Regions from separate parts of the Jeotgalibaca arthritidis genome, predicted to be linked through region 2. Evidence: predicted binding sites of a transcription regulator. Region 2 holds the regulator's gene; the other holds the start of a gene.
The links. Region 2 encodes HrcA, which represses chaperone genes, less so after heat shock. Its sites were predicted from a motif close to TTAGCACTCNNNNNNNNNGAGTGCTAA; they were not measured.

Region 1: groES (co-chaperone GroES) is a predicted target of HrcA. The motif match lies at 3,845-3,871, and genes of this name have one in related genera.

Annotation. Positions count from the first base shown of each region.
Region 1 is NZ_CP049740.1:1,345,039-1,360,499, forward strand. Features, by position in the region: gene G7057_RS06940 (ABC-F family ATP-binding cassette domain-containing protein) at 1-1,790, opposite strand, end outside; gene G7057_RS06945 (redox-sensing transcriptional repressor Rex) at 2,112-2,741, shown strand; gene G7057_RS06950 (YdiK family protein) at 2,775-2,981, opposite strand; gene G7057_RS06955 (CPBP family intramembrane glutamic endopeptidase) at 3,018-3,689, opposite strand; gene groES (co-chaperone GroES) at 3,901-4,185, shown strand; gene groL (chaperonin GroEL) at 4,212-5,828, shown strand; gene G7057_RS06970 (hypothetical protein) at 6,023-6,319, shown strand; gene G7057_RS06975 (DeoR/GlpR family DNA-binding transcription regulator) at 6,316-7,122, shown strand; gene pfkB (1-phosphofructokinase) at 7,122-8,060, shown strand; gene G7057_RS06985 (PTS fructose transporter subunit IIABC) at 8,047-9,909, shown strand; gene G7057_RS06990 (alpha-amylase family glycosyl hydrolase) at 10,040-11,926, shown strand; gene G7057_RS06995 (sugar transferase) at 12,023-13,417, shown strand; gene G7057_RS07000 (nicotinate phosphoribosyltransferase) at 13,587-15,059, shown strand; gene nadE (ammonia-dependent NAD(+) synthetase) at 15,075-15,461, shown strand, end outside.
Region 2 is NZ_CP049740.1:2,102,464-2,117,924, reverse strand. Features, by position in the region: gene G7057_RS10615 (flotillin family protein) at 1-1,202, opposite strand, end outside; gene G7057_RS10610 (NfeD family protein) at 1,227-1,793, opposite strand; gene lepA (translation elongation factor 4) at 2,111-3,934, opposite strand; gene dnaJ (molecular chaperone DnaJ) at 4,102-5,268, opposite strand; gene dnaK (molecular chaperone DnaK) at 5,459-7,294, opposite strand; gene grpE (nucleotide exchange factor GrpE) at 7,333-7,854, opposite strand; gene hrcA (heat-inducible transcriptional repressor HrcA) at 7,870-8,916, opposite strand; gene hemW (radical SAM family heme chaperone HemW) at 9,029-10,165, opposite strand; gene ribF (riboflavin biosynthesis protein RibF) at 10,162-11,154, opposite strand; gene truB (tRNA pseudouridine(55) synthase TruB) at 11,176-12,096, opposite strand; gene G7057_RS10565 (DUF1294 domain-containing protein) at 12,171-12,443, opposite strand; gene pepT (peptidase T) at 12,452-13,693, opposite strand; gene G7057_RS10555 (Nif3-like dinuclear metal center hexameric protein) at 13,717-14,859, opposite strand; gene G7057_RS10550 (tRNA (adenine(22)-N(1))-methyltransferase) at 14,856-15,461, opposite strand, start outside.

The sequences.
Region 1 (15,461 bases), 760 kb from region 2:
GCCACTTCTAATGCTTCTAGTTCTGACTCAGTACTTTCGATGGCGCGCGATAGTTTGCGTTCCAACTTAGCCCGTTCTTTATTGGATTGGTAATCTTTTTTCTTCGTATCGGTTTGAGTAGTCGTTGCTAACTCTGCTGCTGCTTCATCGAGAAGCAGTTGGGCGAGCGCAGCTTCTTCTTGTTTCTTCTCGACGTAATAATCGTAATCGCCTAAATAGAGTTTGCTACCATCTTCAGATAGTTCCAAAATACTCGTCGCAATCCGGTTAATGAAGTAGCGGTCATGCGATACGAATAATAGGGTACCATCGTATTCAATCAAGGCATTTTCCAATACTTCTTTACTGTCGATGTCCAAGTGGTTGGTTGGCTCATCTAGCATCAAAACATTGTTCTTTTCCAAGGCTAACTTACACAAAGATAGTCGAGCGCGTTCGCCCCCGCTTAGAGAATAAATCGTTTTTTCAACATCTTCACCGCTAAAGAGGAAGCTTCCCAAAATACTTCTGATTGCTGTCTCATTCATAGTGGGATGCAGATCCCAAATTTCAGCAAGAACGGTTTTATTTTCAGTTAAGTTTTTTTGTTCTTGGTCATAATAGCCGATTTCTAAGTTAGACCCATAATGGATGTCTCCTTTGATAAGTGGTAGTTCCTTGTTAATACTTTTAAGGAGAGTTGACTTACCAATCCCATTTGGTCCGACAATTCCAATGGCTTGATGTTTGCGCAAGTCCAAATGAATAGGGGCAGAGAGAATCGTGCTATCATAGCCAATGGCGCCATTTTCTAGAATCATGACCACATTGCCGCTTTCCTTTTCAATATCAAATGAAAAGCGAGCGGATTTTTCGTCACCTTTTGGTTTTTCGAGTCGAGTCATTTTATCAAGGCGCTTGCGTCGGCTCTGTGCCATTTTAGTAGTTGATGCACGAACTAAATTACGAGCAATATAGTCTTCTAATTTAGCAATTTCGCCTTGTTGTTTTTCGAATTGTTTCATTTCTTGCTCTAATCGGGCTGCTTTTTCTTTTAAGTAAAAGGAATAGTTGCCTTTGTAATAATGGATGCGATTGCGGCTAATTTCGTAGACACTGGTGGCCACTTTATCTAAAAAGTAGCGATCGTGAGATACGATAAGCAAGGTGCCACGATAAGCGATTAGGTAGTTTTCTAACCAAGCTAATGTATCAATGTCCAAATGGTTAGTTGGCTCGTCCAAAATAAGTAAATCATTTTTTTCGAGTAGGATTTTTGCAAGTGCTAGGCGTGTCTTTTGACCGCCGGAGAGTTGCGAAACAGGTCGTTGGTGGTCTTCCTCGTAAAAACGGAAGCCGTGTAGAACTGAACGGATTTCTGACTCGTAGCCGTAAGCATTCTTTTCTTGAATTTCTTGTTGCAAGCTATCATACCGTTTTAGAGCTGCTTCAAAGGCTAGAGTGTCTTGCATCAACGTTTCATCGGTCAAGGCATGGGCTGCTTCTTCAGCTTCTTTCGTTAGTTTAATAATAGGTTCGAAGACCGACAACATTTCTTCCCAAATGGTATTGTCGGAATCAACTGTACTGTATTGGTCTAAGTAACCAATACGGAGATCTTTTTTCTTGGCAATCTTGCCTTCATCTGTGGGTTCAAAATCAGCTAGTATTTTTAATAAAGTCGATTTACCAGCACCGTTACGGCCGACCAAGGCAATTCTCTCTTGATCTTGAATGGTAATTTGAATATTTTCAAATAGGACTGTTGAACCGAAATGACGCGCAAGATTTTGGCCTTGCAATAATATCATAGGTGTATCCTCTTTCTCTATATAATGGTCGTTAAAATGTCAAATAAGAACATGCCATTTCATTTTATCATAGAATTTTAACAAGAGATAGGAACATTAATAGAAAAGCTAATGATTGTGAATAATGTCGCTACTTTTATTTAAAGCTTATTAAAATAAGGAAAACAAAGAATTTTTTTCACAAAAAGATACAAATTAGAGCAAAATACTAGATATTTCACAATGTGGTGCTATAATGTTATTATGTATTAGATTGCTAAGATTATGTGATTATTCTTTTTTATATAGATTTAAAACGTTATGCTGAAAGGGAGCGTTGTAATGTCAACAGAAATACCAAGAGCAACTGCCAGACGGTTGCCAATTTATCACCGTTATTTGAGATATCTGCATAACGCAGGAAAAGCAAGAATTTCATCAAATGAATTAAGTGAAGCTGTCAAGGTGGACAGTGCGACTATCCGTCGTGACTTCTCTTATTTCGGTGCTTTAGGAAAAAGAGGATACGGTTATGATGTGGAGTATCTACTTGATTTCTTCAGTAAAACATTAAACCAAGACCGATTAACAAACGTTGCTCTTATCGGAGTAGGTAATTTAGGTCATGCTTTATTAAATTACAACTTCCACTTGAGCAATAATGTGCGCATCAGTTGTGCTTTTGATGTGAACGAAGAAATTGTTGGCAAAATCGTTAGTGGTGTTCCTGTTTATGATATGTCTGAAATGATTGAACAACTACGCATCCAACAAATCGATGTTGCCATTTTAACAGTCCCTCAAAATGTTGCTCAAAAAGCGACTAATGATTTAACTGAGGCTGGTATAAAAGGTATCATGAACTTTACTCCGATTCGATTATCAGTTCCAGAAGATGTTCGTATTCAAAATGTTGATTTAACGAATGAATTGCAAACATTGATTTATTTCTTAGATAATAATATTTCCTAATAAAAAACAGTTAAGCTGCGGCTTAACTGTTTTTTATTTAGGATCGATATTTTTCTTGATTTTATAATACGTATCAAGCATTCTAATGCCGTTAACAATATTATTTGTAGCGAATAGAATACTTAGAATAGCTAAAAAGCCCCAGCCTGATGTGTTGACACTATCAACGGCAAAGTAGACAAATAGCAAACCAAAAACAAATTTCATACCGATTTGGATGAGAATATCTTTTAAAGTCATGAGATTCCTTTCTAAACAAACATAAATAATAAGCGGTTATTGAAACAGCTCAGGGAAATAAAGCGGTAAGCTGGCATAAGCATTCATTAAAGCATGCGCCATGATAGGGGTAAAGATGTTATTGGTTTTAAAGTATAAATAGCAAAACCATAATCCTAAAGACCCGTAAACAAGCATATGACCATCAAAGTGGATAAAGGCGAACAACAATGAGCTGATGACAGCTGATCCGACAATTCCGACACTTGATGAAGAGAGTTGGGCAAAAATCGCTTTTCTAAAGACAAATTCTTCCATGATTGGTCCAAATAAAACAATCATAAAAATTAAGAAAGGATAGTCACTAGCGGTGTCTAACAAGGTTTGTGTATTGACCGATTCAGAAGAGACGTTAAAGACAGCCATTTCAATTAGAGACGTTACAATTTGAAGTACAATTGAGCCGACAAATCCAATTAATCCCCATAACACAATCTTTTTAGTAGGTGCAGATGGTTTATCCGTTAGTTCTGTTGAAGGAGTCCATTCCTTAGTTCGGTTGAGTAAAATCATCCCAATTGTTCCTAAAAAGGCAAATAAAATGGTTAAATTCAACCTCATTTCAATTTGACGATTTTCTAGGAATAAAAACATTAAGGGAAGGGGTAATAGCTGAGCAGCGATGTAAACAAAAATAATTTTAGTCGCTGTAGAAAGTTTCTTTTTCATAAATCTCACCTTTCTGTTAAAGTTAAAAAGCAAGGATGCTTTTTCTTCAATAACGTGAAGTTTAAAGTCTATATGAAAGTATATCACAATTTTAAAAAAAAATAATAGTTTTGTCTTGCATTCACTAGTAGATTTGATTAATATAGAGTCATAGATTAGCACTCGTTAGATGAGAGTGCTAATTCAAATGATAGATTATGGAGGGATATTTGTGTTAAAACCATTAGGAAACCGCGTTATCATTGAAGTTGCTCAAGAAGAGGAGCAAACAGTCGGAGGGCTGGTGTTACCATCTTCAGCACAAGAAAAATCACAAACAGGTATTGTGATTGCAACGGGCGAAGGACGAGTAACTGACAACGGTACAAAGATTGACATGGTTGTTAAAGAAGGGGACCGTGTTCTTTTTGAAAAATATTCCGGTACCGATATTAAATACCAAGGCAAAGATTATCTCGTTATTAAAGAAACAGATGTCGTTGCAATTATTGACTAATTAAATTGATGAGGTGAATAGAAATAATGGCTAAAGATATTAAATTTTCTGAAGACGCTCGTGCAGCCTTACTAAGAGGCGTTGATATACTAGCAAATACAGTAAAAGTAACACTTGGACCAAAAGGACGTAACGTTGTTTTAGAGAAAGCATACGGTTCGCCGCTAATTACAAATGATGGTGTTACCATTGCTAAAGAAGTTGAATTAGAAGACCACTTTGAAAACATGGGTGCTAAACTTGTTTCTGAAGTTGCATCTAAAACAAATGATATTGCGGGAGACGGAACAACAACAGCAACTGTTTTAACGCAAGCCATCGTACGCGAAGGATTGAAAAATGTAACTGCCGGTGCAAACCCAGTTGGCATTCGTCGTGGTATTGAGTTAGCAACGAAAGAAGCTGTTGCTGGACTAGCAGAAATTTCTCAAACGGTTAACTCAAAAGAATCAATTGCTCAAGTAGCTGCTGTTTCTTCAGGTTCTCGTGAAGTAGGGGAATTAATTGCTGAAGCAATGGAAAGAGTTGGTAACGACGGCGTTATCACTATCGAAGAGTCAAAAGGAATTGACACAGAATTAGATGTTGTTGAAGGTATGCAATTTGATCGTGGTTACTTGTCACAATACATGGTAACTGACAACGATAAAATGGAAGCAGAACTTGAAAATCCATTTATCCTAATTACTGATCGTAAAATTTCTAACATTCAAGATGTTTTGCCTTTGCTAGAAGAAATTTTAAAAATTGGTCGTCCATTATTAATTATTGCAGACGATGTAGATGGCGAAGCACTACCGACATTAGTATTGAACAAATTACGTGGAACATTCAATGTTGCTGCTGTTAAGGCACCAGGATTTGGTGACCGCCGTAAAGAAATGCTACAAGATATTGCTGTATTAACAGGTGGGACAGTGATTGCTGAAGACCTAGGACTAGAGTTGAAAGATTCAACAATCGAACACTTAGGACATGCAAGCAAAGTTGTCATCACAAAAGATAATACAACAATCGTTGAAGGAGCAGGGGACAAAACAGCAATCGCACAACGCGTTGCTCACATTCGCGCCCAAGCAGCAGAAACGACATCAGACTTTGACCGTGAAAAACTACAAGAACGCTTAGCTAAATTAGCTGGTGGTGTAGGAGTGATTAAAGTTGGTGCTGCTACAGAAACAGAATTAAAAGAACGTAAATTGCGTATTGAAGATGCACTTAATGCAACTCGTGCAGCAGTTGAAGAAGGAATCGTAGCTGGTGGTGGTACAGCGCTTGTCAATGTTCAAGCTCGCGTAAGTGCGCTAGAACTAACTGGAGATGAAGCGACTGGTGTTCGTATCGTGGCTCGCGCTTTGGAAGAGCCAGTTAGACAAATTGCTGAAAATGCTGGACTAGAAGGTTCTGTTATCGCTGCAAGAATTAAAGGTGAAGAACAAGGCATGGGTTACAACGCAGCAACTGACGAATGGGTAAACATGATTGAAGCTGGAATCGTTGACCCAGCTAAAGTTGTTCGCTCTGCTTTACAAAATGCAGCAAGTGTTGCCGGACTAATCCTTTCAACTGAAAGTGTTGTTGCAGACAAACCTGCTCCAGAAATGCCAGCACCTGGAATGGATCCAGGCATGGGTATGATGTAAGACAAACAAAAAGAGAATGGGCATGCCCATTCTCTTTTTTTGTTCGCTTAAAAAATAATACAAATTAAGAGGAGTGTTTATCAGTGTCAAACGAATACTGAGACTCTATTTTTGATGTCCATTAGCTAGCTCACTTTGAATGATATACATCGAAAATGGATGGGTCGGTTATTTTTTTTACAAAAGTATTAGGAATGACAGTCGTTCATGAAGAAGGTGACGACTTTGCAACATGGATATCCGTTTCTCCACTTGTTCATGAGCTTGCTTTGATGGGTGATGAGTTGGGGGCACACAGTCTTGAAGACAAGGTTGTTACGGTTGAAAATGCCTATGGATTGATTAATTTATTGGAATTTTCTGAACGTCATGTCTTTGGCAGATGCGGACACTGGACATTAATTGAGAAATCTCAAGATAAACAGAATATAATCATCCAGAAAAGAGGCGAAAGCCTCTTTTTTTTGCTTCATTTGAACGAAAATGAATGATTGTGGTTGAATTTGGCTGTTTTTGGTGGTATATTAATGGCGAGGTGAGGAAAGTGCTTACAGACGAACGGTATCGATTAATATTAGAAAGCTTAGAAAGAGAATCATTTGTTAAATTACAAGACTTAGTAGATATAACAGAATCATCAGAATCAACTATCAGAAGAGATTTAAAGAAACTTGAAGAAGAAGAAAAACTTGTCCGTGTTCATGGTGGTGCACGACGCATTCATCATCTTGTTGGCGAAGATATGATGGAAGAAAAATCATTTAAACATATTGATGAAAAAAGAGACATTGCAAAATTAGCAGCTAGCTTGATTCGAGACAAAGAACTGGTTTATCTCGACGCAGGGTCAACAACTTATGAAATGATTCCCTTTTTAAAAGGAAGAGAGATAACCGTTATAACAAATGGGATTCCGCATGCAAGCCTATTAACAGATTTAGGAATAACAACTATTCAAATTGGTGGGAAGATTAAACAGCGAACGAAAGCAGTCATTGGTCCTGAAGCACATTGGCAAATTCAAAATTATCATTTTAGCAAAGCATTTTTAGGTATGAATGGGATTGATGTTGATTATGGCTATACGACACCCGATGTTGAAGAAGCAGCGATTAAACAACTGGTGATGGCAAAGTCAGGCCGATCGTTTATTTTGGCAGATGCGTCGAAAATAAATACAGTGACCTTTGCAAAAGTTGCGGATATTGAAGATGCAACTGTTATTACGACAGCTCTTTCGAAAGAGTTGAAAGCGTTATTAGAGGAACAAACAACAGTAATGGAGGTGGAATGATGATTTACACAGTGACGCTAAATCCATCAATTGATTATATTATTCACCTTGATCACCTTGATATAGGAGGGGTCAATCGTATTTCGAAAGACTTCAAATTACCTGGTGGGAAAGGGATTAATGTATCGCGTATCTTAAACCAACTGGACATCTCAACAACGGCACTTGGTTTCACAGGTGGCTTTACAGGACGATTTATCACAGATTGGTTAGATCAGGAAGGGATTCAAACCGACTTTATTGAGGTTAATGATGACAGTCGCATAAATGTTAAATTAAAAGCAGAAAAAGAAACAGAGATGAATGGCGATGGACCTTATATAGATGCAGCTCAAGCAGACTTACTGCTTGAACAATATGACCACTTTACAGCAGATGATCTCGTTGTTCTATCCGGTAGCCGACCAAAAAGTTTGAGTGATCGTTACTATCAACAAATGATTCAAAAGCTAGCTGGAAAAAATATTCCCTTTGTTATTGATACGACAGGGGCAGACTTGAAAGCCGCGCTCCCTTATGAACCATTATTAGTTAAACCCAACCACCACGAATTGGGAGATTTGTTTGGCGTTCAACTAGAGACGGTCGCCGATATGATTCCTTACGGCAAACTGTTGTTAGAAGAAGGTCCTCAATTTGTGATTATTTCACTAGCTGGCGATGGCGCTCTTTTATTTAGCCAAGAAGGAACTTATCACGGACAAGCGCCTAAAGGAAAGGTAAAAAATTCAGTAGGTGCAGGGGATTCTATGGTAGCTGGATTCGTAGGCACTTATAGCCAAACTCAAAATCCTTTAGAAGCATTTAAATTCAGCATTGCCTGTGGAAGTGCTACCGCATTCTCCGATGACTTAGCGAAACGACCGGATATTGATGCCTTACTTTCAGATATACAAATTAAAAAAATAGATGGAGTTGAAACGTATGAAGATCAATGATGTGTTACTTAAGGAACTCATGATTATGGATTTGACAGCCACAACAAAGGAAGCGGTCTTGGACGAAATGATTGCCAGTCTTATTGGCCATGGCATTGTGACCGATGAGCAAACCTTTAAGGCTGGCATCCTAGCTCGTGAGAACGAGTCATCGACAGGCTTGGGCGATGGAATAGCGATGCCACACGCTAAAAACGCTGCTGTTCAAAAGCCAGCAGTCGTTTTTGCTAAAAGTAAAGCCGGCGTTGATTATGATTCGCTAGACGGACAACCGGCTCATTTGTTCTTTATGATTGCTGCACCAGAAGGCGCTAATAATGTTCATTTAAATGTATTAGCATCTCTATCCCGTCAATTAATTAATCCGGAAGTCTTGAGTCAACTGAAGGCAGCTCAAAATGCGGAAGACGTTCAAGCTATTTTTTCGGCTGCAGAAGAAACCGCTGATAAAGAGAAAAGCCAAGAAATAGAGTCAGTTGGCGAGCGACCATTTGTTGTCGCTGTTACAGCTTGTCCAACCGGTATTGCCCATACTTATATGGCAGAGGATGCCTTGAAAAGAAAAGCGGCAGAGCTAGGGGTTGATATTAGAGTTGAAACTAACGGGTCTGAGGGTGCTAAAAATATTCTAACTGATGAAGAAATTCAGCGTGCATCAGCTGTCATTATTGCGGCGGGCAAAAAAGTATCCTTGGACCGATTCGATGGCAAAGCCGTTTTACAACGACCTGTCAGTGATGGCATAAACAAAGCAGAAGAATTGATTAATAAGGCAGTCAAACAAGAAGCACCTATTTGGCATGCTACGGGTCAAGTGAGCCAAGCAGAGCAGACTAACGAAAAACAATCTGGACTAGGCAATATTTACAAGGATTTAATGAACGGCATTTCTCATATGTTGCCATTCGTAGTAGGTGGCGGAATTATTTTAGCGATTTCTTTCTTATTTGAAAGTAGCTTTGGTAGTGACAGTATTTTATTTGAATCCTTCAATACGATTGGCGGAACAGCCTTTACCTTCTTAATTCCTATTTTAGCAGGCTATATTTCTTATAGTATTGCCGATCGACCTGGATTACTGCCAGGTATGGCAGGCGGGATGATGGCTGTTAATCAAAATGCAGGTTTTCTTGGAGGCTTAGTAGCCGGTTTTATGGCAGGTTACATTGTTCATACGCTCAAAAAAGTCTTTAAAAACCTTCCGAAAACGTTAGAGGGCTTAAAACCGATCTTAATCTACCCTGTCTTTGGCTTATTAATTACGGGATTATTGATGTTCTTTATTGTAGGGCCTATTTTCTCAGCGATTAATACAGCAATGCTGACATTCTTGGAGAACTTAGGGGCGACAAATACTATCTTATTAGGCGCACTACTCGGTGGTATGATGGCGATTGATATGGGTGGTCCGTTCAATAAAGCAGCCTATGCCTTTTCAATTGGTATCTATACGGATACGGGCGATGGTGCCTTTATGGCCGCTGTTATGGCAGGTGGTATGATTCCACCATTGGCAATTGGTTTGGCAACTCTATTGTTTAAAGATAAATTTACAGATGCGGAACGCCAATCAGGCTTGTCTAATTTTGTCCTAGGCTTTTCATTTATTACAGAAGGCGCTATTCCATTTGCGGCAGCAGATCCATTGCGTGTCATTACATCGTCCATCATTGGATCGGCAATTGCAGGTGGCTTAACACAGTTTTGGCAAGTTTCTATTCCAGCACCTCACGGCGGTATCTTTGTAATTGGCTTGGCCGAACAGCGATTAATGTTTATTTTAACACTTCTCATTGGTATGGTTATTTCAGCTGTTATTTTAGGTCTATGGAAGAAAAAAGTTATTTAATGAATAGAATGAAAAAGCTGTCTGAAGAGGCAGCTTTTTTGTGTGAAAAAAGTTAGCGCTAACAAATGGAATTTTGTTGCTAATAGATAGAACGGATGATATCGTTTACAAAAAAAGGAGTGGATTGATTTTGAAACAATTTCTTGTCATTGCTTTGTCGGCAATCGGTATACTAACAGCTTGTTCAGATGCGGGTACTCATGAAATTACTTCTCAAACTTCTAACGAGCCAGAGTTACTCACAGCAAAAGAGATTCAGCTTTTACCAGAATATCCAAGTCAACAAGATAGTATTTTATTAACGATTGACGAATCCGTTTATTTCAACGATGTCATTAAAGAAATCACTCTGGATGCGACAGCATTCGGAATTGAAGCACCCATCACAATGGACGGGTCGCTAAATGAAATTAGTTTTGGTATTGATGATCAGCTTTCTCCAGGCGAGAAGACACTTGTGCTAGCTGTAACAGACCAGAACAATCACACCGAACAAATCGAAAAAACAATTACTGTAGTAGCGAAAGAAGAAAAAGATAGTCCTTTAGCTTTTGATTGGGACGAAGCTCGTATTTATTTTGCTTTAACAGACCGTTTTTATAATGGGGATCCTTCCAACGATAATCCCTTTGATGACGTCATTGATTTAGACCATCTTGAGACCTATCATGGTGGTGACTTTCAAGGGTTGATAGATAAGATACCTTATTTGCAGGGGTTGGGGATTAATACCTTATGGATAACGCCAATTGTTGATAATATTGATTGGAATGTCAGAGCAGGGGTCAATGATAAGCAATATGGCTATCATGGCTATTGGGCAAAGGATTTCACACAGTTAGATGAACATTTAGGCGACTTAGCAACTTTCCACCAACTCATTGAAACGGCTCATGACCATGGCATAAAATTGATGGTTGACGTTGTCTTAAATCATACGGGTTATGGAATGAAGATTACTGATGGGGATCAATCCATTGCGAATTTTCCGACTAAAGAGGAGCAAATGGTTTTTGACGGGCTGATTCGAACAGATCCCGTTGCGAATCACCAAATTGTAGGTGAGCTATCAGGATTACCCGATTTACAAACAGAAGAGGCAGATGTAAGGCAACAAATCATTGAATGGCAGACGGATTGGTTGGAAAAAGCTCAAACAATTCGAGGCGATACCATCGATTTTTACCGAGTAGATACGGTTAAGCATGTAGAAGATACGACTTGGAAGGCTTTTAAAAATGAATTAGTAAAAGTGAAATCAGATTTTAAATTAATTGGTGAGGATTATGGTGCTTCAATCGATAAGAATGGCGGCTATCTGAATGACGGTGAAATGGATAGCTTACTAGATTTTGAGTTTAAACAAATAGCGGGTAGTTTCGTTAACTGGGATGTTATGGGGGCACAAGAAAAATTAATTGATCGGAATAATAAGCTGACATCTGATGCGACGATGGGGCAATTTTTATCTAGCCATGATGAAGATGGTTTTCTCTATAAGCAAGCAGGTGGCGACCTCGGTAAGCAAATGGTTGCGGCGTCCCTAATGATTACAGCTAAAGGCCAACCAGTCATCTATTATGGAGAAGAAATTGGCTTAACAGGAGCGGCTGCTAAAAATATGGATAATGGCGAATATAGTGAGAACCGCTATGATTTTGATTGGGAAGCAAGCGAAGGATCGGGCAGTCAAGTTTATAATCACTACAAAACACTATTAAATATTCGCAAAGATTACAGCAAACTGTTTTCTAAAGGCAGTCGCGAAACGATTGCGGGTTCTAATGATGAGGGCTACCTTGTCTTTAGTCGTAGCTATCAAGACGAGCAAGTTGTGATTGCCTTAAATATCTTCGATCAAGAAAAAGAAGTGACTATTGAACTTCCTTTTTCAACGTCTAGCCAAGTCATCGACCGCTATAGTGGCAAAAGCTATACTATACCATCTGATCGTAAACTTACCCTAACCCTTCCTCCAAGAAGTTTAGGTGGCACTGTGATTATAACAATGGAATAAGAAAAGCATCTATACTTTGACAGTTGTCTCTGTTCCTCTGTTTGATTTCATGCTAAAATAGATGAAGTCATAATGACTTTAAGGAGGTAATAGACCGTGAATCAAAAAGAGGAATGGACAAAATCACGAAAATTCTTCATTATATTGATTGATTTGCTGCTATTTATCGGTTCATTATTACTGTCTTTCCGCTTGAGATATGGAGCAAATATTCCTATTCGCAATCTTGAAGCTTTTAAAGGCAGTATCATCTATGTTTCTATTGGATTTATCATCGTTAGTATCCTATTTGGAACATACATCTTATATAATAAATCGGTCAGCGACTTTTTATTCATTACCATTATCGGACAAGTTGTCGTGTCCTTGTATATCATGGCACTGACGTTCGCAGGAAGATGGCTGGCGTTTCCGCGCTCGGTTATTCTGATTCACTTTTTTGTTGGCTGTATCGTCTTGTTTACGTGGCGTGTGCTCGTATTCAAGGTTTACCAAAAATTAAGTGGTAGTAAACGTGTGATGATTGTGGGAATGGAAAAAGAAGTCTTTGCGGCAGTTGATAACTTTTCCAACACAAAGAGCATCCGTCATGTGGTGTCTCATGTGGTTCTGTCTGACTACTATGAAAATGTCAAAAGTCATCTAAATGATATTGATATTGTTTATCTGGCCAGTCAAATTGAAGAATCAGAGAAATTACGCATTTATGATTTGTTAATGCGTGAAGACAAGAAATTCTTCTTGAACACCAGCTTTGAAAATCTTGTTATGGTTAATCCAAACATGATGAATATTGAAGACGAGAGTATTATTGAAGTATCACCGTTTCGAATTGCGTCAGAAGATGGCATCATCAAACGGTTGATTGATATTGTGTTTTCATTGTTGCTTATTATTGTGTCATCACCGATTATGGCAGTGGCAGCTGTCTTAGTGAAACGAAGTTCAGAAGGCCCGATTTTATACAAGCAAACCCGAATTACCAAAGACGGAAAAGAGTTTGAGATTCTAAAATTCCGTAGTATGGGAATTACTGCTGAAAAAGAATCAGGTCCCGTTCTAGCGACAAGCAATGATATGCGTGTCACGTCTGTTGGAAAATACTTGCGTTCCTTACGCATTGACGAGTTACCTCAGTTGTTTAACGTCTTAAAAGGCGATATGTCAATTGTTGGTCCGCGTCCTGAGCGCCCATTCTTTGTCGATCAGTTTAAGGAAGAAAATCCGCACTACTACTTGAGACATAATGTGCGTGCCGGCATTACTGGCTATGCCCAAGTTTACGGAAAGTATGCATCAGACTTTAATAGTAAGCTGAACTTTGACTTAATCTACATTAAGGAATATTCCTTGATTTTAGATTTAAAAATTATGTTGCAAACTGTTAAAATCTTGTTCGATAAGGTAAGCTCACGTGGGTTGGATGAAACCGAACGGACGATGCATTCCGAACAAGAGCTGATTGCTAAAGGAATTAAAGTCATCCATTAAAGATAAGTTTATAAGGGATACCGGCATGTTAAAGTGTCGCTATCCCTTTTTTATAAGCTTTTTTATGCTAAAAAAAAAGAAATCTCAAGCGCTTTGCGCTATAATAATAGAAAAGTAGGTTGGCTACTAGTGTGTATTCAACCAAACGTGTAAATAAGGAGTGCTCATGGTGGGATTAAAATACAACGACGACAGTCTAGCATTACATACGGATTTATATCAAATTAATATGATGAAGGCTTATTGGGATGAAGGCATTACAGACAAACATGCTGTTTTTGAGCTTTATTTTAGAAAAAATCCGTTTAAAAATGGCTATGCCATTTTTGCAGGGTTAGAACGATTAGTAGCGTACATTAAGACCTTACGCTTTACTGAATCGGATATTGCTTATTTAAGAGAATCACAAGATTACCCAGAAGAATTTTTACAGTACTTAAGTGACTTCCGCTTTACGGGTAGTATCCGTTCTGCCATTGAAGGGGAGTTGGTTTTTGCCAATGAACCGATTGTTCAAGTAGAAGGAACATTGGCGCAATGCCAACTCATTGAAACAGCGCTATTAAACATTGTGAACTTTCAAACGCTGATTGCAACTAAAGCTGCTCGTTTACGTTTAGTAGCAGAACAAGATACCTTAATGGAATTTGGTTCAAGACGTGCACAAGAAATGGATGCATCTTTATGGGGTGCACGTGCTGCCTATGTGGGTGGTTTTGATGCAACGTCTAATGTTCGTGCAGGTAAATTATTTAATATTCCTGCAGTAGGAACGCATGCTCACTCACTTGTTCAAGTTTACCGCAATGACTACGATGCCTTTATGGCTTATGCCAAATCTCATAAAGATTGCGTATTTTTGATTGATACCTATGACACTCTTCGCTCAGGCTTACCGACTGCGATTCGTGTTGCCAATGAAATGGGTGATAAGATTAATTTCTTAGGCGTACGGATTGACAGTGGTGATATGGCTTACCAATCTAAAAAAATTAGACAGCAACTGGATGACGCTGGGTACCCTGATGCTAAAATTTACGCATCAAATGACTTAGATGAAATGACGATTTTAAACTTAAAAATGCAAGGTGCTAAGATTGATGTATGGGGAGTAGGAACTTATTTAATTACAGCCTACGACCAACCGGCATTAGGAGCCGTTTATAAATTAGTTAGTATCGAAGACGATAACGGTAAAATGGTGGATACCTTGAAAATTTCAAGTAATGCTGAAAAAGTGTCTACACCAGGCCGTAAACAAGTTTGGCGGATTACGAGACGAGAAGATGGCAAATCTGAAGGGGACTATGTGGCTTTATGGGATGAACGTCCTGATCAAGAAAAAGAACTCTTTATGTTCCATCCAACCTATACGTATATCAATAAAACAGTGACTGACTTTAATGCACGTCCGGTATTACAGGATATTTTTATTGATGGTGAATTAATCTATGACTTGCCAACGATTCAAGACATTAGACAATATTCAACGGAAAGAAAAGATGCCCTTTGGGATGAGTATAAACGTATTCTTAATCCAGAAGATTATCCAGTTGACTTGTCACAAAAGGCTTGGGATCACAAGATGAATACCATCAAGGAAATTAAACAAACCATTCGTAAAGACGACCCAGTATTCTAAAAGGAGGAAAGGTAAATGCGTCCGTTACAACAAGACATTATTGAGGCATTAAAAGTGAAATCACACATTGTGGCAGAAGAAGAGATTGAGGCCAGTAAAGCGTTTCTAAAAGACTACTTAAAGGCTCATCCATTCCTTCAAAGTTTGGTACTCGGTATCAGTGGCGGGCAGGACTCGACACTAGCCGGTAAAATAGCTCAACTTGCTGTTGAAGAACTGCGTCAAGAGACAGGAAATGATAAGCTGCGTTTTATCGCAGTGAAACTGCCATATGGCAAACAGCTGGATGAAACCGATGTGATGGATGCTTTGGCTTTTATTCAGCCAGATCAAACGATTTCCGTAAATATTAAAGAGGCAACAGATGCGATCGTATCAGCCTTGGAAGAAAATGACTCTGAA
Region 2 (15,461 bases):
GCTTGTTGTCCGTATTCTTTATAGGCTTCAGCTAGTTTTTGTGCTGCCTCAGCTTTGGCACGACCAATCTCAGCAATGTTTAAGGATTCTGCTTCCGCTTTAGCGCGTCCAACTTTGGAAATACTTTCAGCTTCGGCTTGCGCATTTAATTCAATTTCTTTAGCTGATGCTTCCGCATCTAAAATCCGTTTTTGTTTGTCCGCTTCGGCACGTTGAACATCTGCATAACGTTTGGCATCTGCAGATTTTTCAACCTCAGCTTCTAACTTCTTAGCTGCCAAAAGAACTTCTTCTGTTTCAATTTCGATTTGTTTACGACGGTCTACTAATTCAATTTCTTTTTGTTTTTCAACTAATTGTTTTTTCAAGTCTGCTTCTTGTAGCTCATAAGCACGGTCCGCAATCGCTTGTTGAACATCTTGCTCTTTTTTGTATTCTGCTAGTTTTAATTGCTTGTCTTTTTCAGATAAGGCAATTTCACTTGCTCGGCTGTTTTCAGCTTCTCTTGCTTGTTTCATCGCATCTGCTTTTTGAATAATGGTTGTCTTTTCAGCTTCAGCCTCAGCAATTTCAGCATTTTTCTTTGCTTCCGCAATTTGAGGGCGTCCCAAACTTTCTAAATAACCATTCGAATCAGCTACATCTTTAATGGTAAAGGATACAATCTTCAAGCCCATTTTTTCTAAATCGTGTGATGCTACTTGTTGAACTTGAGCCCCAAATTCATCACGTTCACGGTAAATTTCTTCAACCGTTAAACTACCAAGAATTGCTCGTAAGTGTCCTTCCAATACTTCTTGTGCTTCCTCTTCTAATTCGTGTGTTTCCTTACCTAAGTATTGTTCAGCAGCTGTAGCGATTTCTTCTACAGAAGAGCCAATTTTGATAATAACAGTACCTGTAGCAGAAATAGGAACACCTTGTTTGGTATAAACTTCGCTAGCGCCTACTTCTAACTTACTAGACATTAAAGAGAGACGTTTACCTTCTTGGAATATAGGCCATAAGAATGTCCCACCTCCACGTACAATTTTCATTTTATTATTTTCTTTATCGGTGAAGACATTTGTGCCATTCCCCAAGAAGCTCCCACTGACAATTAAAGCTGTATCAGGAGAAACTGTCACATAACGACCAATAATGGCTACTAAAAATACAATAACAATAGCAGCTAAACCAATCCAAATAAATAAATCTTCCATTCAATATCACCTTTCTTTTCTTTTTTATTTTATTTTTCCCCAATGACTTTCTAATGGGGGTAAAAATAAGTCTTCTTCATAAGGTGTTACATAAACAATAGCACCATCAATATCCATCACACGAATCTGTTCCCCTGTTGCAATACGAAGAGGTGAATCATCATCCGATGATTGATAGATTTTGGCTGTCATTGGTACATTACCAAAGATAGTATACAGCACCACTTCACCCACTGTATCGAGATTAATGGTAACGGTGACTCTCCCTTTTTCACCAATGTAGTCTTTGCGAGATAAGAGAGCATTAGTTTCAGCTTTCGCTTGAAAAGGAACAAAGACAAACAGCTTAATCAAAATGATCACTAACGAAATCGCTAAAAATAGAGCGATTAATAGTAGCGTCTGATGAGATGACTCCATACTAAACTTTGTTGAAATAAGACCAACAAAAAATAGACTGATAAACAAATCGCAAATATCGTAGAAATCAATAGAAATAATATCTTTAACGGGAATACAAATCAGTGCACCTATAATGCCTGTTGCCATTAATCCAGTCGCTAAGGTCATCGATTCAAATAACGCAGACAAGCAAACCTCTCCTTTCTCCTTTGATATTGCTTTTTTATCCTACAATTTAATTGTACGCTTTTTTCAGACAATAGTAAAATATAATTTTACTATTCTTCACAAAACAGACAAAAAGAATCCCTAACTCGCTGAATATGCGGGCTAGGGATTCGTTCTATCCTTTTGTACCACTCGTTAAGTTGTGTGTCTAGATGAGCGTTACAGCCGTCAAAATAGGTCTGTATCGCTCACTTTAATAAAAAAGAGAGACTTGGTCGCAGTAGGACCGAGTCTCTCTTTAATTTTTTATACTTATTAGGTACTAATAGATCAAGCTTCTAATCTTCATCCATCTTCAGAACCGTCATGAATGCCTCTTGTGGTACTTCAACGTTTCCGACTTGTTTCATTCGTTTCTTACCTTCTTTTTGTTTCTCTAGTAATTTACGCTTACGAGAAACGTCACCACCGTAACATTTCGCAAGAACGTTCTTACGCAATGCTTTAATGGTTGTACGAGCAAGAATTTTATGTCCAATCGCTGCTTGAATAGGTACCTCAAACTGTTGACGTGGAATAATCTCTCTTAACTTTTCAGTAATCGTACGGCCACGGTTATAAGCAAAATCGCGGTGGATAATGGTACTCAAGGCATCCACAACTTCGCCATTTAATAAGATATCCATCTTCACAAGGCGGCTTGGTTGGTAACCAATCATTTCGTAATCAAGCGACGCATAACCTTTGGTGCTCGATTTCAATTGATCAAAGAAATCAAAAATAATTTCTGCCAATGGAATTTCATAAACGACATTCACACGGTTGTCATTCAAATATTCCATGGTCATAAAGTTACCACGTTTACGTTGAGCAATTTCCATAACAGCTCCAACATAGTCATTTGGAACCATGATATTTGCTTTTACATAAGGCTCTTCAATACTTTCAATTTCTGTTGCATCCGGTAATTCAGATGGGTTATCAATTTGAATACTTGTGCCATCTGTACGGTTAACATTATAAATAACGGATGGTGCAGTCGTAATAATCGCTAAATCAAATTCACGCTCAAGACGTTCTTGAATAACATCCATATGAAGCATTCCTAGGAAACCAGTACGGAATCCAAAGCCTAACGCCTGAGATGATTCTGCCTCAAATTGTAAGGACGCGTCATTTAATTGAAGCTTCTCTAGTGCTTCACGTAAATCATTAAAGTCAGACGAATCAACTGGGTAAATCCCACAGTAAACCATTGGATTTAACTTACGGTAGCCATCTAGTGCTTCTGAGGCTGGATTGTCTGCCAATGTAATGGTATCCCCTACACGTGCATTTTGAATGGTTTTAATGCTGGCTGTTACATAACCCACATCACCAACCATTAAATAATCACGGCTAATTGGTTTAGGAGAGAAAATCCCTACTTCTGTTACGTCAAATTCTTTTCCATTTGACATCATGCGAATTTTATCACCGGGACGTAAGACACCATTCTTAACACGGACGTTCAATACAACACCGCGGTATGGATCATAAGCCGAGTCAAAAATCAAAGCTTGTAATGGTTCTTCTAAATCACCAGCTGGCGCTGGAATTTTTTCTACAATTTGTTCTAGTAACTCATCAATACCAATTCCTGCTTTAGCACTTGCTAAAACTGCTTCGCTAGCATCAATACCAACAACATCTTCAACTTCTGCTCTAACACGTTCTGGATCAGCAGCTGGCAAGTCAATTTTATTAATAACGGGTACAATTTCAAGATCATTATCAATTGCTAAATAAACGTTTGCTAGTGTTTGCGCTTCTACACCTTGTGCTGCATCGACAACTAAAATAGCCCCTTCACAGGCAGCTAAACTACGGGATACTTCATAAGTAAAGTCGACGTGTCCGGGTGTGTCGATTAAGTGGAAGATATACTCTTCCCCATCATTCGCTTCATAAGTTAATTCGACAGCATTCAATTTAATCGTAATACCACGTTCACGTTCTAGATCCATTGAATCTAAGAGTTGCTGTTGCATCTCTCTATCAGCAACAGTATTAGTAGCCTGCAAAATGCGATCTGCTAATGTTGATTTCCCATGGTCAATATGGGCTATAATAGAAAAGTTTCTAATTTTTCTTTGACGTTCTTTCATTTTCTCTAAGTCCATTGAACTACTCACTCTCTTCTTCAAACTATATACCTTACGATTATATCAAGTATCAAGCAAAGTAACAAGTTACTATAGGCTAAGAAACCATCTTCATAGCTGTTTTTAATGGCATTCTTACCCAGATAAAAAGCACTCTAGATAAACTCTAAAGTGCTTTTCTATCGCTATTTCTTTTTACCTTTAGAATCAAAGTTAAAGGCATCTTTCATTTTATTGAAAAAACCGCCTTCGTCACCTGTTATACTCTCGCCGCTTGCTTCAGCGAAGGCATGCAAGGCTTCTCTTTGCTGCTCATTCAAGTTCTTAGGTGTCACAATGCTAACTTTCACATGTTGATCACCATTCCCCGTACCTCTTAGGCGAGGTGCACCCTTGCCTCTTAAGCGGAAGTTTGTAGCAGTTTGTGTACCTGCTGGTATTTTCAACTTCACATTACCATGAACAGTTGGAACTTCAATTTCTGTTCCAAGTGTCGCTTGAACAAATGAAATTGGCAGAACGTAATAGATTTCTGCACCATCTCGGTCAAAAATGTCGCTCTCTTCAACAGAGAATACCACATACAAGTCTCCATATGGCCCACCATTTGAACCAACTTCACCTTGCCCAGCAAGACGTAATTGTTGTCCATCTTCCACTCCAGCTGGAATCGTTACATTCACACTGTGTTCTTTTTCAACGTGTCCTTTGCCGTGACAGTCGTGACACTTATCAACGATTTCTTTTCCTGATCCTTGACAAACATCACAAACTGCTTGTTGCATGACACGTCCAAACGGTGTATTGCGTTCCACTTGTACAGCACCTGCTCCGTGACATTTTGAACACGTTTTTGGTGTTGTTCCAGGTTTTGCACCGCTACCGGTACAGGTTTTACATTCTTCTTCACGCGCATAACGGATTGTTTCTTCTTTACCAAAAATAGCTTCTTCAAATTTCAAATGCAGACGGTATTGCAAATCTGCCCCTTGACGTGGTGCGTTGTAATTGCGAGAACGACCGCCGCCACCAAAGAAAGTATCAAAGATATCATCAAAACCGCCTGTAAAACCACCGAAACCACCACCGCCAAAGCCGCCACCACCAAAGCCTGAACCAAAGTTAGGATCTGTGCTAGCATGACCATACTGATCGTAAGCAGCACGTTTTTGAGAGTCACTCAAGACTTCATATGCTTCTGAAACTTCTTTAAATTTATCAGCAGCATCTTCTGCTTTATTGATATCGGGATGATATTTTTTTGAAAGTTTTCGATAGGCTTTTTTTATTTCATCGTCTGAGGCTGTTTTTGAAACGCCCAATACTTCATAATAGTCTCTTTTCGCCATTATATTTCCTCCATTAGATCACCATGATACGGAAGCAATTCCGCACATATTTCATTATTTACTCTATATCAGCAAGAAAGCTGTCCGTGTTTCATAGTCGCTCAAGAGTTTTGGCAACCCAATCAATCAAACACGTACAGACCAAATCGATCTGTACGTGTTATAAGCTCACCAATAAGAACCGTTGACTTTATTAGTCGTTGTCAACCTCTTCAAAGTCTGCATCTACAACATTATCGTCGTTAGCAGCTGATGATTGACCTTCAGTTTCGCCACCAGCAGCTTGTTGTGCTGCTGCCGCTTGTTCGTAAAGTTTAACAGTTAGATTTTGTACAACTTCATTCAAAGCATCACGTTTTTCTTTCATTGCTTCTAAGTCGTTTGCTTCAACTGCTGCTTTCAAAGCATCACGTGCTTCTTCAGCTGCTTTCACATCTGCTTCGTCAACTTTTCCTTCAAGTTCTTTCAATGTCTTGTCTGTTTGGAAGATTAATTGATCGACTTCATTACGTAATTCAACTTCTTCTTTACGTTGTTTGTCTGCTTCAGCGTTTGCTTCTGCATCTTTAACCATTTTTTCGATCTCTTCGTCTGTTAGACCTGACGATGATTTGATTGTAATTTGTTGTTCTTTTTGCGTTCCTAAGTCTTTCGCACTTACGTTAACGATACCGTTTTTGTCAATATCAAATGTTACTTCGATTTGCGGAATACCACGTGGTGCAGCAGGAATATCATTTAATTGGAAGCGACCTAATGTTTTGTTGTCTGCTGCCATTGGACGCTCACCTTGTAAAACGTGTACGTCTACTGCTGGTTGGTTGTCTGCTGCTGTTGAGAAGACTTGTGATTTACTTGTTGGGATTGTTGTATTACGGTCAATTAGTTTCGTAAATACGCCACCCATTGTTTCAATACCAAGTGATAATGGTGTTACGTCAAGAAGAACGATATCTTTAACGTCTCCAGTAATAACGCCACCTTGGATTGCAGCACCCATTGCAACTACTTCATCTGGGTTAACTGATTTGTTAGGCTCTTTCCCTGATTCACGACGAACTGCTTCTACGACTGATGGGATACGAGTTGACCCACCAACTAAGATAACTTGGTCAATTTCACTTTGGCTGATACCAGCATCTTCAATAGCACGGCGTACAGGAATTTTAGTACGTTCTACTAAATCGTGAGTCAATTCATCAAATTTAGCACGTGTTAATGTCATTTCCAAGTGCAATGGGCCAGAAGCACCAGCAGTGATAAATGGTAAACTAATTTGTGTTGACGTTACACCTGATAAGTCTTTTTTAGCTTTCTCAGCAGCGTCTTTTAGACGTTGTTTTGCCATTTTATCGTTTGCTAAGTCAACGCCGTTTTCTTTTTTGAATTCTTCAACCATGTAAGCAATGATTTTGTTATCAAAGTCATCCCCACCTAAGTTGTTATCACCTGATGTACTTAATACGTCGAAGACACCGTCTCCTAATTCGAGGATAGAAACGTCGAATGTTCCCCCACCAAGGTCAAATACAAGAATTTTTTCTTCTTTATCTGTTTTATCTAGACCGTAAGCTAAAGCTGCAGCTGTTGGCTCGTTAACAATACGTTCAACTTCTAAACCAGCAATTTTACCAGCGTCTTTTGTTGCTTGACGTTGTGCATCGTTGAAGTATGCAGGTACAGTAATAACCGCTTTATCAACTGTTTCACCTAAGTATTCTTCAGCATAGCTCTTTAGGTATTGAAGTGTCATTGCAGAAATTTCTTGAGGTGTATATGATTTACCCTCTGCTTCTACTTTGAATCCAGCTTCTCCCATGTGACGTTTTACAGAGCTGATTGTATTTGGGTTTGTGATTGCTTGACGTTTTGCAACCTCACCTACTTGGATTTCACCATTTTTGAAAGAAACAACAGATGGTGTTGTACGGTTTCCTTCTGGGTTTGGAATAATTTTAGCTTCTCCACCCTCTAATACTGCAACAGCAGAGTTTGTAGTTCCTAAGTCAATACCGATTATTTTACTCATAGTTGAATATCTCCTCTAATTTAAAATTTTATTGGTTATTATTGCGCGACAACAACCATTGCTGGTCTAAGTACACGCTCTTTTAAACGATAGCCTTTTTGGACAACTGCTACGACAGTATCCGCTTCTTGTCCTTCTTCAGGTTCTTGAACCTGAATGGACATATGGAAATTCGGGTCGAAAGGCTCATTCATTGGATCAATGATTTCTACCCCTTCACTCTTTAATGCTTCTAGCATTGAGTTATAAACCATTTCCACGCCTTTTTTGAAGTTTAGGGCTTGATCGCCTTCTACTTCAATCTCTAAAGCACGTTCTAAATTATCAACAACCGCTAATAATTCTGTAGCTAAAGATTGTGAACGGAATTTCGCAGCATCTTGTCTTTCTTTAGCATTACGTTTTTGAATGTTAGCTAACTCTGCTTGAACGCGTAAATAGCGATCTTGCAATTGTTCCAATTCTTCAGCTAGTTTATCAACCTCAGATATAGTCTCTTCTGCAACTGTTTGATCAACAGATACGTCTTCGTTTTCAGTTAGATTATCTTTTTCTTCCACGACGATTCTCCTTTGCTATTCTTCATAGAATTGCTGCATGCTGTCTGATAATTCATCACTTGTCACACGCATAATTCTAATAATTTCATCATATGGCATGTTAGTGGGGCCAAGTAAGGCGATCATTCCTGTACCACGCTTACCAGCACTATAGGTTGCCGTAATTAAACTTAAATTGTCCAACAATTCATTATTCATTTCTGTACCAATTCGAACACTGATGCGATTTGAATCAGTCAACAACAATGGTCGAAGCTCACTACTCTCATGAATTAATGAATAGAGGGATTTGACTTTTTCACGGTCTTGCAATTGATCAAAGTCAAAATAGTTAAGGAGATTCATTTCTCCGCCGACATAAACGCGATCATTGTCCATTTTAGAAATAATGTCTTTAAAAATGGCAAACAAATCTAATTCATAATCGACATATTTGGTGATTAAAGCTGGAATATCCGTTTGAAGTTTTTTGTAAACCTCGCTTAAGGCTAGACCAGTTAACTCATCGTTAAAAATAGTAACGATTTTTTCCAATTTGCTGGAATCAAAGTTTCGACCTAAAGAAAACATTTTACTTTCAATGTAACCTTTATCAGTCACCAAGATTGCCATGTACTGTCCGCTCGTTACCGGTACAAGTCGAAAACCAGTTAACTTACTGTTAATCTTCTCGGGACCAATGCTTAGAGCAGTGTAGTTCGTCAAATAAGAGAGCATACGGGCTGACTTTTCAACCATTTCTTGTGCTTCTTGATAAGGCGAGTGTATGGACTGTTGGATTTTTTTCCTCATTTTTTCTTCGGAAGAACTATCCAACCCTTGCTGAAGTAAATAATCAACATAATGACGATAGCCTAAAATGGATGGTATACGTCCAGAAGAGGCATGTGTTTTTTTAAGAAAACCTAATTCTTCAATGCGCATCATTTCGTTACGAATGGTCGCAGGCGACACCGATAAATTAGTCTCGCTCAATAAGGTTTTGGACCCCATTGGTTCACCGTACTCAATATAATGCTTAATAATTTGGTTTAATATCATCAACTGTCTTTCCGTTAACATTTATTCACCTCACTTTAGCACTTAAACATATAGAGTGCTAATCCATAAATAAATTTATCATGACGCTGTATGTTTGTCAACAGAATTAGCTTGATAAATAAGCATACTTTTCTTAAGTATCTTTTAAGAACGATCGAAATACCTCATTACCTAAAAAGACACCCTTTTTCGTTAAGCGAATGTGATTATCTTCTAGCTTAATGAGTTGTCGATCTAAGAGCATATCCAATTCCTCTTGGTAGACAGATTCTGTTGTTTGATCAAATTTACATTCAAACAAAGAGCGGTCTACTCCCTTCATCGTTCGTAGACCTAACATGAATTCTTCTTCCATTTTATTTTTCTGAGTCAATGATTGTTGGTAAATAATCGGCGACTGCTTAGCTCTTAATGGTTCAAGATAATGTTGGATAGGTCCATGATTGTTATAACGCGTGTCGCCTAAATAGCCATGTGCACCGGCTCCAAATCCAAAGTAGTGATCATTTTTCCAATAAGCGAGGTTATGTTGTGATTGGAAGCCTGGTTTAGCGTAGTTTGAAATCTCATATTGATAGCGCCCTGCCGCTTCCATCGTTTCCATAGCAAGTTCAAACATATCTGCTTCATCATCTTCACTCGGCAATGGTAATTTTCCTTGTCTCATTAAGTTATAGAAAATGGTTTTGTTTTCTAAAATTAAGGAGTAAATGGAATAATGTGGTAAATCTAATTCTAATGCTTTTGTTAGTGTTTCTTGAAAACTTTCAATTGTTTGCGTCGGCAGTCTAAAAATCAAATCAATACTAATGTTTTCAAAACCTGCTCGTCTCGCATCATCCACACAACGGTAAACCTGATCAGATGTATGAATACGACCAATACGCTTTAAAATAGCATTATCAAAGGATTGAACACCCATACTGATTCGGTTAACGCCGTGCTCTTTTAAAACGGCAAACTTTTCAAAACTAGCACTTTCTGGATTCGCTTCAACAGTAAACTCAGCCCCCTTATCCATTGGGAAGTGAGTCTGAATACCACTTAAAAGGCGGTCTAGTTGTGGTGCTGTTAGAGTCGTTGGTGTTCCTCCGCCAATATAAAAAGTTTCCAATTTTTCCTGAGGATGACGCTCTTTCATAATAGCCATTTCAGTAATCACTGCATCGATGTATTCTTCAACCGGTTGTCCTTCTAGAAAAACCTTATTAAAGTCACAGTAAAAGCAAATATGGTCACAAAATGGGATATGCAAATAAGCTGCTGTCATTCCGTCATCTCCGCTCTTGAATCAGAGGCATTGCTTATTTGTTCTGGATGGCTGTCAAAGAAAGTTTCTGTATCGATTTTATCTTGATCGAGCTGCTCAATTAAACCTTCGATACCTGTAAATTTCACTTCATCTCTCAAGTAATGGTGCCAACGCACGGTTACTTTTTCACCGTAAATCATCTTATCAAAGTCAAAAATATTAACTTCAACTGTTTTTTCACGGTCTTTTTCAAAGGTAATATTGTAGCCAATTGATGCCATTCCTCGATACCACTTATCTTGTACCTTAATAGAAACGACATAGACTCCGACTTTGGGTAAGCGAATGTATTTGCCAATTTTAATATTAGCAGTTGGATAACCTAATTCGCGGCCTCTAGCGTCGCCATGCATCACGCGACCATCAAATTGGTACGTATACCCCAACATTTGGTTGGCTTTTGTTAAATTGCCTGTATCAAGTGCCTCACGAATACTTGTTGAGGAAATTTTCTCTTTATTTTCAGCCACTTGGGGGCTAATTTCAACAATATCAAAACGACTTTTAGCGTATTGTGGCAAATGTGCCATATCAGCAATCGTCTTGGGACCATAAGTATAGTCGAATCCTGCGACAATCGCATCGGCATTAAGACCGATAATATAATCATCAACAAATTCTTGTGGTTTTAGTGTTCCAAAATCATAGGTAAAGTCGATAACATAAAAATAATCAACACCTAAGCCTGTCATTAATTCAATCTTTCGTTCTGGTACAGACAAATATTTCATTGTCTCAGCATCCAATTTTTTATAAACAATGCTTGGGTGCTGGTTGAATGACATAACTGCTAGTTTACAATTTCTTTTCTCGGCTTCTTTTTTAGCTCGATTGATAACGGCTTGGTGTCCAATATGAACGCCATCAAAATAACCCAATGCTAATACCACTCGGTCAGTCGGAATTTCTTCTTTTTTATAGGGATGATGTAAATAAATAACTTCCATGATTAACTCTCTTTCCTCTTTTCAGAATGAAGACAAAAACATTTTTCTCGGCTTCTTAAATCCTGCTCGCTTTGGATGATTCTCATATAATGCTACCAAATTCTCACCATAATAGAAAGCAATCAGTTCCGAGCTCGTTAAGTTGTCAAATGCCTCATTTTCAATAACAGCGCCATTTTTAACACGTTGCCATAATTCATCATTTAAATGATAAGCAGGTAGCTCGTCAAATACACCTTCAATAGGCATTAAAATCGTTTCAACTTTGTTTTCTTCAGCCAATTGTCTCACTTGATCAAGAGTGTAGCATTGCTCTTTAGCAAATGGACCGCTCTTTGTGCGTGTTAACTGAGACATGTGAGCAGGATAGCCTAAACGTTCACCCAGATCAACAGCAAGTGTCCTGACATAAGTCCCTTTGCCACAGCTAACTGCAAAGGTCCAAGAAACCGTTTTGGTATCTGAATTATAAACCGGTGTACTTGTCCGCTTGAATTGATAGATATTAGCTTTACGTTTAGGCCGTTCAATCGTTTCGCCATTTCTTGCATATTCATACAATCGTTTACCGTTAACTTTCACTGCCGAATACATGGGTGGAATTTGAGTGATTTCACCGATAAAGGTCGTCATCTGACGGTCAATTTCTTCTTCTGACAAGAGACCTTCTACAGCCTTTTGATCAACCACTTCACCGTGGGCATCTTCTGTTGTTGTAGAGAAACCAATCGTGATTTCTCCTTCATATTGTTTTCCCATATCTGTCATAAATTCTGCCGCTTTAGTAGCAGGGCCTAGACAAATCGGTAACACACCATCGACTTGAGGATCTAGTGTCCCTGTATGGCCAATTCGTTTCATTTTTAATATTTTTCTTAATTGAAAAACGCAATCATGACTTGTCATACCGCGTTCTTTCCAGAGTGGCAAGATTCCGTTCATTGTTACTCCCCCGTTCTATACAATGTATGATTATAACATAATTCAGAAATGAAAAGCTGCTTTTGAACCGAAATTCAAAAGCAGCTTTTTAATAAATATATATAGATGACAATTAGCCAAACCATTAGGCCGATTCCAAAACAACCATAAAAATAACGGTGTCTTGTCTTATGACGAAAAACTTTCATCGCAATTAACCCGCCAATTCCACCCGATAAGCTACCTAGCCATAACAAGGTCTTTTCTGAAATGCGGTAGTGGTTTTTTCGAGCTTTGGATTTATCAATTCCCATCATTATAAAAGCAAGAACATTTAAGAGCAGTAACGCAATGCCTAGTCCCATCATACTCGGTCTCATAAAGCAGAATAGTGATTGCTTTGACGAATAATTTCAACAATGACTTGAGTTGCTTTCACCATAGCATCCGTTGAAATAAATTCATAGCGACCATGGAAGTTCTCACCGCCGGCAAAAATGTTTGGTGTTGGTAATCCCATATAAGTTAACTTAGAACCATCTGTTCCACCACGGATTGGTTCAATAATTGGTTGAATCTCTAACTCTTTCATTGCTTGCTCTGCTAACGTCACAGGACGCATATCTTTTTCTAAAATTTCGCCCATGTTGTAGTAAGAATCGTGCATATCAATTGTAATACGCGGTTCTTTAAAGGTTTTGTTCATACGTTCAGCGATAGCTAACATGTTTTCTTTTTTCGCTTCAAAAAGAGCACGATCATGGTCACGGATAATATAAACCATTTTGCTTTCTTCAACTGTTCCTTCGATACCAAGTAAGTGGTAGAAACCTTGACGTTCATCTGTTTGCTCAGGAACTTCATCAGCTGGCAGTTGAGCATTGTAAGCCATCGCCAAACTAATCGCATTTACCATAGTATCTTTAGCTGTTCCAGGGTGAACATTTTTACCTTGAATAGTAACCACTGCTTGGGCAGCATTAAAGCTTTCAAATTGTAGTTCCCCGACAGGACCGCCATCCATTGTATAAGCAAAATCACACTTAAATGCTTCAACGTCAAACAAATCTGCCCCTCTACCAATCTCTTCGTCTGGACCAAAGGCAACTGCAATATCACCATGTTTAATGCTATCGTCCGCTAGAATAAGTTCCATAGCTGTCATGATTTCAGCAATCCCAGCCTTGTCATCTGCTCCAAGTAATGTCGTTCCATCAGTGGTGATCAATTCTTGGCCCATGTAGTTGTTTAGGTTAGGAAAATCTTCTGGTGATAAGACAATATTTTTTTCTTTATTTAAAATAATTGCTTCACCGTCGTAATCTTCTACAATCTGTGGATTAACATGAGCTGATTCAAAATCAGCTGTATCCATATGAGCAATAAAGCCGATTGCTGGTAGTGGTTCTGTTGTGTTAGCAGGAATACGAGCCGTTACAAAGCCATTACTCTCATTGTAATGAATGTCTGATAAGCCAATTGATGCAAGTTCAGGCATAATGATTTCCTTAGCAAAGGCAACTTGGCTCTGTGTTGAGGGTACAGTTGTACTGCTCTCATCTGAACGTGTATCGAATTTAACGTAAGTAAATAAACGGTTTTTTAATGTATTATGCATGTGTTTAATCTCCTTAGTAATTATTATAATTGACTATCGAATAGGAATGGATTGGTATCAATTGTAGATGACATTAGTTCAATCTGCCAACCCAAGTCTGATCGCCATTCATTAACCATGTCATACAGTTTTGGTATACATACTTTTTCAATATGGTGACCAGGATCGATGACTAGTAGGCCTGCTGCTTGCATATCATGAGCGGTATGATAGTAAACATCGCCTGTTATATAAACATCGGCTTCTTTGTCGATGGCTTTTTGGTAATACTTCCCAGCATCACCACCGCACAAGGCCACGCGTCTAATCGTTTGATTTAGGTTATTTTGAGGTGCAGTTACTCTCAGTCCATCAACTTGGAAAGCTTGTTTCACATAAGTTACAAAATCAAGCACACTCATGTCCTCTTTTAAATTACCTACTCTGCCTAAGCCGTAAGCTTGCGCTTGTTTCTGATCAATTGAAAATGAGTCATAAACCGCTTCTTCATAAGGATGAGCTTGCTTCATAGCAAAAATCACCTCTGACAGGTAACGCTCCTCTACGACTACTTCAATTCGTTCTTCCTCAACGACTTCAGCTTGATTAACTTCCCCAATGGTCGGATCCGCATCATTAATGGGCGTAAAACGTCCTTTACCCTCAATCGAATAAGAACAGTCTTTATAGTTATCAGTAACATGACCCGCACCTGCTTTAGTCATTGCAATTCTGACGGCTTCTGCATGCTCTTTTGGTGCATAAACAGATAAACGTTTTAGTGGAATCGTTTTGGAAACAGCCATCACTTCGACATCCTCTAATTGAAGTTGATCTGCCAACCAATCGTTCATACCACCTTGTGCATTATCTAAGTTTGTATGGGCTGCATAAACCGTAATATCGTGTTTAATTAAGTCAGCATACATATTAATTTGAGGATTAGAAAGATCCAACCGCGCAATCGGACTATAAATAGGTGGGTGGTGGGCTAAAATAAAGTCCACACCGTGTTCAATTGCTTCTTGTACCACTTCAGGACGAACATCTAGCGTGACCATGATTTTAGTCACTGGTCGTGATAAATCGCCAACATGCAAACCGATAGGATCTCTCTCCTCAGCCAACCAAGTTGGAACAACTTTTTCAAATTGCTTCACGAACTCATAGCCTGTTAAGGTTGTCATGCAATCTCCTCCTGTATTTTAGTCATAAAGGCTTCAACAGTTTTTTTCTTTTCTGACACATCGCGTTGTGATTCATTTAAGCTATTTAAAATATAGGTGTACTTATCGTATTCTCTTTGCCATTTTTCAACAAAAACCGGACCTTTCTCTTGACGCAGTTGTTTCCCAAAAGTAAAGTCATCCTCAGTATACGCACTAATGTCATCACTTGGTTCAGCTACAATGATTTCATAAATTTTATCATTTTCTTTCAAAATTTCTTCAGAAATAATGCCATAGTTATTATCAAACAACCATTGTCTTAATTTTTTCTCACCGTTATTAGGTTGAAGAATCAATCGTTCAACTGTTTCTAGTCGGTTATCTTCCTTGCCCGCATCCAAAATGCGCGCAATTAGATCGCCTCCCATACCGCAAATCGTAATGGTGTCAATAGCATCACTCTTTTCAATAACTGCTAACCCATCACCTAAACGTGCTTCAACAACTGCTTGAACATTCGATTCTTTGATTTGTTTTTTAGCGGATGCATAAGGTCCAATGACAACCTCGCCTGCAATCGCAAAGCTCACTTGTTCTTTCTGAGCCAAATGGCATGGCAA